Candidatus Ruthia magnifica str. Cm (Calyptogena magnifica): one gene and its partners. The protein of the gene in region 1 interacts with the protein of each later gene in a pairwise test. Links are inferred from orthologs where the notes say so. Each region holds a gene or a part of one and is shown on either strand. Other genes may lie near its edges.

Evidence for each region. Proteins that work in one complex are often made in the same cells at the same time.
Region 2: the proteins of accC (region 1) and cysM interact in binary tests that used the Escherichia coli proteins (3 or more experiments, as listed by UniProt). The link is inferred for Candidatus Ruthia magnifica str. Cm (Calyptogena magnifica) from one-to-one orthologs.
Region 3: the proteins of accC (region 1) and ribD interact in binary tests that used the Escherichia coli proteins (3 or more experiments, as listed by UniProt). The link is inferred for Candidatus Ruthia magnifica str. Cm (Calyptogena magnifica) from one-to-one orthologs.

The regions. Positions count from the first base shown.
Region 1 is NC_008610.1:1,140,588-1,143,604, forward strand. Bases 1-2,997 are described here. They hold accC (acetyl-CoA carboxylase biotin carboxylase subunit), read left to right. Parts: upstream 1-819; coding sequence 820-2,175; downstream 2,176-2,997. Other genes in these bases: aroQ (type II 3-dehydroquinate dehydratase), read left to right, coding at 1-406; accB (acetyl-CoA carboxylase biotin carboxyl carrier protein), read left to right, coding at 407-814; argC (N-acetyl-gamma-glutamyl-phosphate reductase), read left to right, coding at 2,168-2,997. In the rest of the region: more of argC, read left to right, coding at 2,998-3,017. UniProt on the Escherichia coli protein: This protein is a component of the acetyl coenzyme A carboxylase complex; first, biotin carboxylase catalyzes the carboxylation of the carrier protein and then the transcarboxylase transfers the carboxyl group to form malonyl-CoA.
Region 2 is NC_008610.1:816,808-819,799, forward strand. Bases 21-2,992 are described here. They hold cysM (cysteine synthase CysM), read left to right. Parts: upstream 21-1,048; coding sequence 1,049-1,936; downstream 1,937-2,992. Other genes in these bases: thrC (threonine synthase), read left to right, coding at 21-762; RMAG_RS03810 (AAA family ATPase), read left to right, coding at 798-1,022; RMAG_RS03820 (chloride channel protein), read left to right, coding at 1,933-2,992. In the rest of the region: more of thrC, read left to right, coding at 1-20. UniProt on the Escherichia coli protein: Two cysteine synthase enzymes are found. Both catalyze the same reaction. Cysteine synthase B can also use thiosulfate in place of sulfide to give cysteine thiosulfonate as a product.
Region 3 is NC_008610.1:849,428-852,265, forward strand. What follows is about bases 21-2,838. They hold ribD (bifunctional diaminohydroxyphosphoribosylaminopyrimidine deaminase/5-amino-6-(5-phosphoribosylamino)uracil reductase RibD), read left to right. Parts: upstream 21-813; coding sequence 814-1,863; downstream 1,864-2,838. Other genes in these bases: coaBC (bifunctional phosphopantothenoylcysteine decarboxylase/phosphopantothenate--cysteine ligase CoaBC), read left to right, coding at 1,860-2,838. UniProt on the Escherichia coli protein: Converts 2,5-diamino-6-(ribosylamino)-4(3h)-pyrimidinone 5'-phosphate into 5-amino-6-(ribosylamino)-2,4(1h,3h)-pyrimidinedione 5'-phosphate.

The DNA of each region.
Region 1 (3,017 bases):
CACTCGTGAACCTAATTATTATGGTGTACAAACACTGGATGACATTATCAGTAATCTTGCAAAAATAACAAATGACGCTGGGCTTACACTTCAACACCATCAAGATAATTCAGAAGCAAGATTGATTGAACATATTCACAACGCCACTAATAACGGAGCTCAATATATCATTATCAATCCTGCAGCTTTTACACACACGTCAATCGCTTTGCGTGATGCCATGCTCGCTGTGAATATTAAGTTTACCGAAGTTCACCTATCTAATGTATACAAACGTGAAGACTTTCGCAAACGATCTTATTTTTCAGATATTGCACAAGGTACCATTTCTGGCTTTGGCGCCCAAGGCTATGAATTTGCACTACAAGCTGCAATTCAACATATTCAACAATTAAAGGGATCATGAATGGATATTCGTAAAGTAAAAAAATTAATGGAATTGCTAGAACAATCTGGCATGAGTGAAATTGAAATTGTTGAGGGTAAAGAATCCGTCCGTATCTCTCGCTATGGCAATGCACCAATGGCAACACCAGTGACAATAGCACCACCATCTAAAGATAGTACAACAACAGCAAATGGACATCCTATCACTTCGTCTATGGTTGGTACTTTTTATGGCGCAGCATCGTCCACTTCTGATGCTTTTGTTAAAATTGGTCAACACGTCAATCAAGGTGATACGGTTTGCATCGTTGAAGCCATGAAAATTATGAACCAAATCGAGACAGACCAATCTGGAATAGTCACTGAGATCTTATGTACAGATGGTGATGCAGTTGAATTTGGCCAAACACTAGTCGTCATTCAATGACACCAATGAACAAAATTCACAAGGTTCTCATTGCTAACCGTGGTGAAATTGCGCTTAGAGTTTTAAGAGCTTGCAAAGAACTAGGCATCAAAACCGTTGCTGTATATTCAACAGCGGACAAAGACCTTAAACACGTGCGTTTGTCTAACGAGGCTGTGTGTATTGGTCCACACCAATCAAAAGATAGCTATTTAAACATCCCCGCACTGATTGCTGCCGCAGAAATTACTCACGCTGATGCCATTCATCCTGGCTATGGTTTTTTATCTGAAAGTGCAGATTTTGCACAGCAAGTTGAAAAAAGTGGTTTTATTTTTATCGGCCCTCATGCAGATAATATTCGCGTTATGGGCAACAAAGTTGCCGCCATTAAGACTATGCAAAAATCTGGTGTGCCTTGTGTACCTGGATCAAATGCTGGTTTGACTGAAGACGCCGCTCAAAATACCAAACTTGCTCGTAATATTGGCTTTCCAATTATCATAAAAGCCTCTGGCGGTGGCGGTGGTCGTGGTATGCGTGTGGTTGAAAAAGAAACCAACCTACTTGATTCAATTGAGTTAAGCAAAATAGAAGCACTTAACTTTTTTAACAATAGCGAAGTGTATATGGAGAAATTTTTAACCACACCTAGGCATATTGAGATTCAAATATTAGCTGACGAACATGGCAATGTTGTGCACTTAGGCGAGCGTGACTGTTCAATGCAAAGACGTCATCAAAAAGTGGTAGAAGAAGCACCAGCACCTGGCATCACATCAGAATTGCGCCAAAAAATCGGCAGTGCTTGTACGGATGCTTGCAAAACCATTAACTATCGCGGCGCTGGTACGTTTGAGTTTTTATTTGAAAATGATGAATTTTATTTCATTGAAATGAACACTCGTATTCAAGTTGAACACCCTGTCACCGAAATGATTACTGGCATTGATATTGTGCGCGAACAAATACTCATTGCCGATGGTCAAATACTCCAATTTACACAGGATGATGTGAAAATCAAAGGCTATGCGATTGAGTGCCGTATTAATGCTGAAGACCATAATAATTTTATGCCCTCACCAGGGAAAATCACTCAATATCATATCGCTGGTGGTTTAGGCGTACGTGTTGATTCACACGTATATAACGGTTATACCGTGCCATCCCATTATGACTCTATGATTGGCAAGTTAATTACTTTTGCTGATACTCGACTAGGTGCTATTATAAAAATGCAAAATGCACTTGATGAAATGGTGATTGATGGCATTAAAACCAATATCGTCTTACAAAGACAAATTATGGATGATAAAAATTTTCAAAAAGGTGGTATGAATATTCACTATCTCGAAAAAATACTGGAGACCCAGTATGATTAAAGTAGGCATTGTTGGCGCTACCGGATACACAGGATTAGAGCTTATACGCCTTTTAAACAACCACCCAAATGCAAAAATTATTGCTTTATGTTCAAGGGTAAATACTGGCAAAGCCGTTATTGAAGAATTTCCCAGCCTAATAGGTTATGTTGACCTTGACTTTATTATACCAGATGATAAGACATTATTTGAATGCGACGTCATTTTCTTTGCCACACCGCACGGAGTAGCCATGAATAGCGTTGGCCAATTTCTAGACAAGGGCATAAAAATAATTGACTTAAGCGCTGATTTTCGAATTAAAGACAGCTCCACATGGAGCAAATGGTACGGCATAGTACACACACAAAGCGCTTTATTAAAAAATGCCGTTTATGGCTTGCCTGAAGTTTATAGCTCACAAATAAAAAACGCTACCTTAGTTGCTAATCCTGGCTGCTACCCGACTGCAATCATACTAGCACTTAAACCCCTGCTTAAGGCAAATTCCATTAACACAAAAAGCATTATCGCTGATTGTAAGTCAGGTGTTAGTGGAGCAGGTAGAAATTCTAATATTGCCACACTTTTTTGCGAAGTAAACGAATCCTTAAAGCCTTATAATGTTAATCAACACCGTCACAAGCCTGAAGCACAACAAGTGTTAACAGACATTGCAAATACAGATGTGGATTTTATCTTTACTCCACACTTGATACCCATGACCCGGGGCATGCTTGCCAGTGTATATGTTGATTTAACAAAGGACATCGATGTACAAGAATTGTTTAAAAATCACTATCAAGATAATAGATTTGTCCATGTATTATCAGTTGGTGTTTATCCACAAACTAAATCAGTTA
Region 2 (2,992 bases), 320 kb from region 1 along the record:
ATTAAAGCGTTTGTGTTGATTCCTGAAGGAAAAATTGCACTAGGTAAATTAGCACAAGCAATGATTCATGACGCTGTTATTATTCAAATTAAAGGTAACTTTGACGATGGCATGCGTTTGGTTAAAGAGGTGGCTGAACATACACCAGTATCAATTGTTAATTCAATTAATCCATTTCGCCTACAGGGTCAAAAAACTGCTGCCTTTGAAATTATAGAAGAGTTTGGCTGTGCGCCAGATTATCATTGCCTGCCTGTGGGCAATGCAGGGAATATTTCAGCACATTGGATGGGATATACAGAATATCATAAAGAAGGTAAAGTAAACAATATTCCTAAAATGATCGGCTATCAAGCAGCAGGCTCTGCGCCTTTTGTTAAAGGTGCAATGATAGACAACCCAGAAACCATTGCAACTGCTATTCGTATTGGCCATCCACAAAGTTGGGATTTGGCACACAAAGTTGAAAAAAAATCAAACGGCTGGTTTGATTCATTAACCGATGAAGAAATTCTAAACGCAAAAAAATTACTCACTGAAAAAGAAGGTATTTTTTGCGAACCAGCTTCAGCAATCTCACTAGCAGGTGCAATGCGTGACATTAAAAACGGAAAAATTGAAAATGGTTCTAAAATTGTATGCACTTTAACAGGTCATGGCTTAAAAGACCCTGATATAGCAATTTCACATTGCACCAATCAAATAATTAACATCAACCTAGTAATGAGCGAAGTCAAAGACACTATTTTAAATAATATGTAAAAATATGAAAATAGAACTATTAAAAAAATGCTGAGATGACTAACATTACTCGTTTTTGCGTTATTATTGGTGTTAATGGTTTTGGAAAAACCATTTTATTCAATATATTTAGTTTTTTGAAAGATGTACTTGCTACTTATGTTAATACCGTTTTCCATAAACGAGGCAGCTTTAGTAAAGTTACTAGTCGTAGTTCTGAAGATAATATTGAATTTGAGATAAAATTTAGAACAAAGAAAGAGTTGCAACAAATCTATTAGTTTTTCATCTTTAGTATCCAAAAATTATGCATTATTTAACCATTGAGCAGACTATTGGCAATACACCTTTAGTCAAACTTAAGCGACTCAACCCTAACTTATCAAATACCATCTTACTCAAACTAGAAGGTAACAACCCCGCAGGTTCGGTTAAAGATAGAGCTGCACTTAACATGGTTTTAAATAGTGAAAATCGGGGTGAAATATCTCCTGGTGATACCTTAATTGAAGCTACTAGTGGTAATACTGGTATTGCACTTGCGATGATAGCGGCTATTAAGGGTTATAAAATGATTTTAATTATGCCTGATCATCTTTCAAAAGAAAGACGTAATGCCATGAGTGCTTATGGCACTCAACTTATCTTAGTCACTCAAAACGAAGGCATGGAGGGCGCTAGAAATTTAGCTGATAAAATGGAAAAACAGGGTAAAGGTAAACAACTTAACCAATTTTCTAATCCAGATAATCCAAATGCTCATATCAATACAACTGCTGAAGAAATTTGGCAAGATACACAAGGGTCAATCACCCATTTTGTCGCTGCCATGGGAACAACTGGCACGATTATGGGTGTATCAGATAGTTTAAAGGCAAAAAATCCAGCCATTAAAATTATTGGTGTACAGCCTGAAGATGGCGCGCAAATTGCTGGCATTCGCCGTTGGTCAAAAGCATACTTACCAAAAATATTTGATCAATCTAAAGTAGATACTATCATAGATATTTCACAAATTTTAGCAGAGCAAATCACACGGGACTTAGCAACAATGGAAGGTATTTTTGCTGGTGTATCCTCTGGTGGCGCTTTATCAGTAGCCATTGAGTTATCCAAACAAATTAACAATGCCACCATTGTTACTATTGTTTGCGATCGGGGTGATCGTTATTTATCAACTGGACTGTTTAGTTGAAAAGATATCTCTCGCACCAACTACCCAATAAATTAAAAATCTATATATCCTTGATACTAAGTAGTATTATCACTGTTATTGCTATTGATTTTTTCCTTACCTCTAGTGATTATGCTCAACACACATTCAAGCATTTAATTGCCTCAAAGCCTTATTTAAGTTTTGTTATTACTCCTGTTGTATTTATATTGATTGTTTATATTGCTAAGTATTTCTGTCACTATATTCAAGGTAGTGGCATTCCACAATTAATTGCCGCCAATGATTCTCGCAACAAATCCATACGTGAAAAACTCTTATCATTTAGGATGGCAATTGGAAAAATTGTGCTTATTTTTATGGGCATGCTTGGTGGTGCGTCTATTGGCATTGAAGGCCCTAGTATTCATATTGGTGGCTCAATATTTTTTGGCTTTAATCAATTCATTAAATTCAAACGTAAACTGCTTATCCATTCACTTATTGCAATTGGTGGTAGTGCTGGGCTTATTGTCGCCTTTAACGCACCAATTGCGGGTTTTTTGTTTAGTTTTGAAGAGATAGGCCGTCGACTCAAAAAACAAGCACTAATTTTAATCGCCATCATTAGTGGTTTGGTTTACTTATTGGCAGTTATATATCGTGGTAATGACGTCTATTTAAATGATATGTCAACTTATTTTATTGATTTAACACTAATTTGGCAATTACTACCATTGGCGATATTTTCTGGAATTTTAGGTGGTTTATTCTCAAAAACCACTCTTTACTTAATTAAGAAATTTATTGCACACACTAAAACTAAAGTTGTCATGGTTGCCTTAATATTAGGTTTAATTATTGCGTTATTTAACTACCTTTCTAAAGGTCAAATTGCTGGCTCTGGTCGTGAAGAAGTGTTATTAATGTTAGACGGACATCAGCTAGGTGCTGACTTTGTTATGATGAAATATCTATCAACGCTAAGTTCTCTAGCTTCCACCATTCCTGGTGGTTTATTCATGCCCAGTATTTCTATTGGCGCTGGTATCGGCAGTGAAGTGAGCCATTATTATTCACAAATTAGCCCTCAAATTA
Region 3 (2,838 bases), 290 kb from region 1 along the record:
TACATCTCGTAATCATAAACGCTTTGCACAATATTTTCTTCATAATTTTTACATCTTGAGTATGCGTCATTATGAACGCTATAAAAATAAGAATTCTAATAAAATTAATATTCAGTATATTACATAATTTGTAATTTTATTGGCGTTAATGAAAAATACACTAAATATGATAATAAATGCAATTAATAGCAAAAATCTAAAAATTCCTAGTTTGTAAAAGATTGATTATTACATGCCGCTCAGTGTATAAATAAAATAATGAATACAATTTCTTAATAAGTGTATATTTTTAAATATTTTGGACATGCTTAACCACAAAAATCAATAAACCTATATAAACAATGATTTTCCAAACACCAATCTAAAAAGAATATTTAATGAGCATAAAGCTTCATACTCAAATCAATTATTTCACTTTCAAGTGAAATCTCCTATTTATAAAGGATTTAAAATCCTGCTTGTTTGAAAAGTAATGTGACTTTATTTTTTAATACTTAAAACACGTATTTCATTGCCTGGTTTTTCATCTCAGCAATCATCTACAATATCAGTGTTATTTTACCTGATAACTCAGGACCATAAATTTAGGTTACTCCTAGATAGATCGCCATCTTAAACTGCCTGTAGAAACTACCTCATATCGCTTTGAGCTTAATCCTCGCCAAAAAACATAACTGAGTTTTTGTCAAATTGCTTATCAATCTGCGTAAAAGCTGTCATTAGGACTTATTTTTTCTATTCATCTACATTGTTTCTTCTAGGTAAAATGTTGTTAATTCTTATGTAAACTGTTTTCATAATTGTATCTGAAATATGTCAGCAACTTTTTCAAAAAATGACACTCAAAATATGGTGATTGCTCTCAAACTTGCCAGCCAAGGAAAATACGGTGTAAAGTCCAATCCTATGGTCGGTTGTGTGATTGTAAAACATACAAAAATTATTGCCAAAGGCTACCACCAAACCTTTGGTAAAGCGCACGGGGAAATTAACGCCTTACAACAAATTAACCACCAAGCTCAGGGTGCTACATTTTACGTCACCTTAGAACCTTGTTCACATCAAGGAAAAACTCCATCTTGTGCACAAGCCATTATTCACTCAGGCGTTAAAAAAGTTATTATTGCTATGCTTGATCCCAATCCACTGGTCAATGGTAAAGGCGTTGTCATGCTTGAAAATGCAGGTATTGAAGTTAAAATTGGCTTGTTAGAAAATGATGCATTAACTCTTAATCAAGGATTTATCAAATACATGAAAACCAATAAACCTTTTGTGCGTTGCAAAATAGCCATGAGTCTTGATGGCAAAACCTCAATGAGCTCAGGTGAAAGTAAATGGATTACTTCAGAAGTCACAAGATTGGACGTACAAAAACTACGCGCTAACCATCAAGCAATTATGACTGGATCGGGCACAATTATTAATGACAACCCTTTAATGACAGTGCGTCTTGATAATATCAATTTAACGCCACTACGTGTTGTGATTGATAGTAAAAATCAAATAACAAATACCTCCCTTAATATATTTAACGCCGACGCACCAACACTAATCTTAAACCCAACCAACACTAAAACACTTTCCTCTGGAAAACTGGACCTTGGTAATGTTTTAACTCAATTAGGCAATCAAGGCATTAACAATGTCTTACTTGAAGCGGGGCCTAAATTAATCGGTTCTATGATTAAAAGCAACTTAATTGATGAATTTATTATTTATATGGCACCCATATTGATGGGTAGTAATGCCAATTCAATGCTTAATCTAGTTATTAAAAATATGGCTCATAAAATTAAGTTGAATATTGTTGATGTTAGAATGGTGAGTAATGACATAAAAATAACAGCCACTTTAAAATGAACAGCCTAACTAATAAACACATTATCCTTGGTGTTAGTGGCTCTATTTCAGCTTATAAAGCACCTGATATTGTACGCCGATTGCAAGATTTAGGTGCTCAGGTAAAGGTGATTCTTACTAAGGGAGGCGCTAAATTTATAACTGAATTATCCTTACAATCAATCTCAAAAAATAAAGTTCATTATAATTTATGGGATGAAGATGCTAAACTTGGCATGGAACATATTGAACTTGCCAAATGGGTAGATGCTATTTTAATCGCTCCCGCCAGTGCTAATACTATTGCCAATATCGCTCTAGGAAAAGCTAATGACCTATTAAGTAGTGTCATTTTAGTAAGTGATACGCCGCTACTCATTGCACCCGCTATGAATCTAAAAATGTATCAATCTCATGCGCTTCAAGATAACCTGTCAACACTTATTAGTCGTCATATAATCATCATTAAGCCAGAATCTGGCGAACAAGCTTGTGGTGATGTTGGTATAGGCAGACTTGCAGAGCCATTAAGTATTGCCAAACAAACGGCTAGTCAGTTTATTAACACAAAACTCACTGGTAAAAAAGTGTTAATTACTTTAGGTGCTACTATTGAAGCCATTGACCCGGTTAGATTTATTTCTAATCACAGTAGTGGAAAAATGGGCATGGCATTGGTCAATGCTTGTATTGAAATGGGTGCATCAGTGACTTGTATTTATGGCAATATCACCACTATTCTAAATCCAAAATCTAACAATATACCTATTATTAGTGCACAACAGATGCATACTAAAGTTATGGATAACATTACTGGTCAAGATATTTTTATTGCTTGTGCAGCTGTAAGTGATTTTTTTGTTAAAAACGCAAAAAATCAAAAGATCAAAAAAGATGGAAAAAATTTAATACTTGAACTTCTTCCAAACAAAGATATATTAGCAGATGTTTGTAAATTAAAAGAAAAACCTATTTGCATAGGCTTTGCTGCAGAAA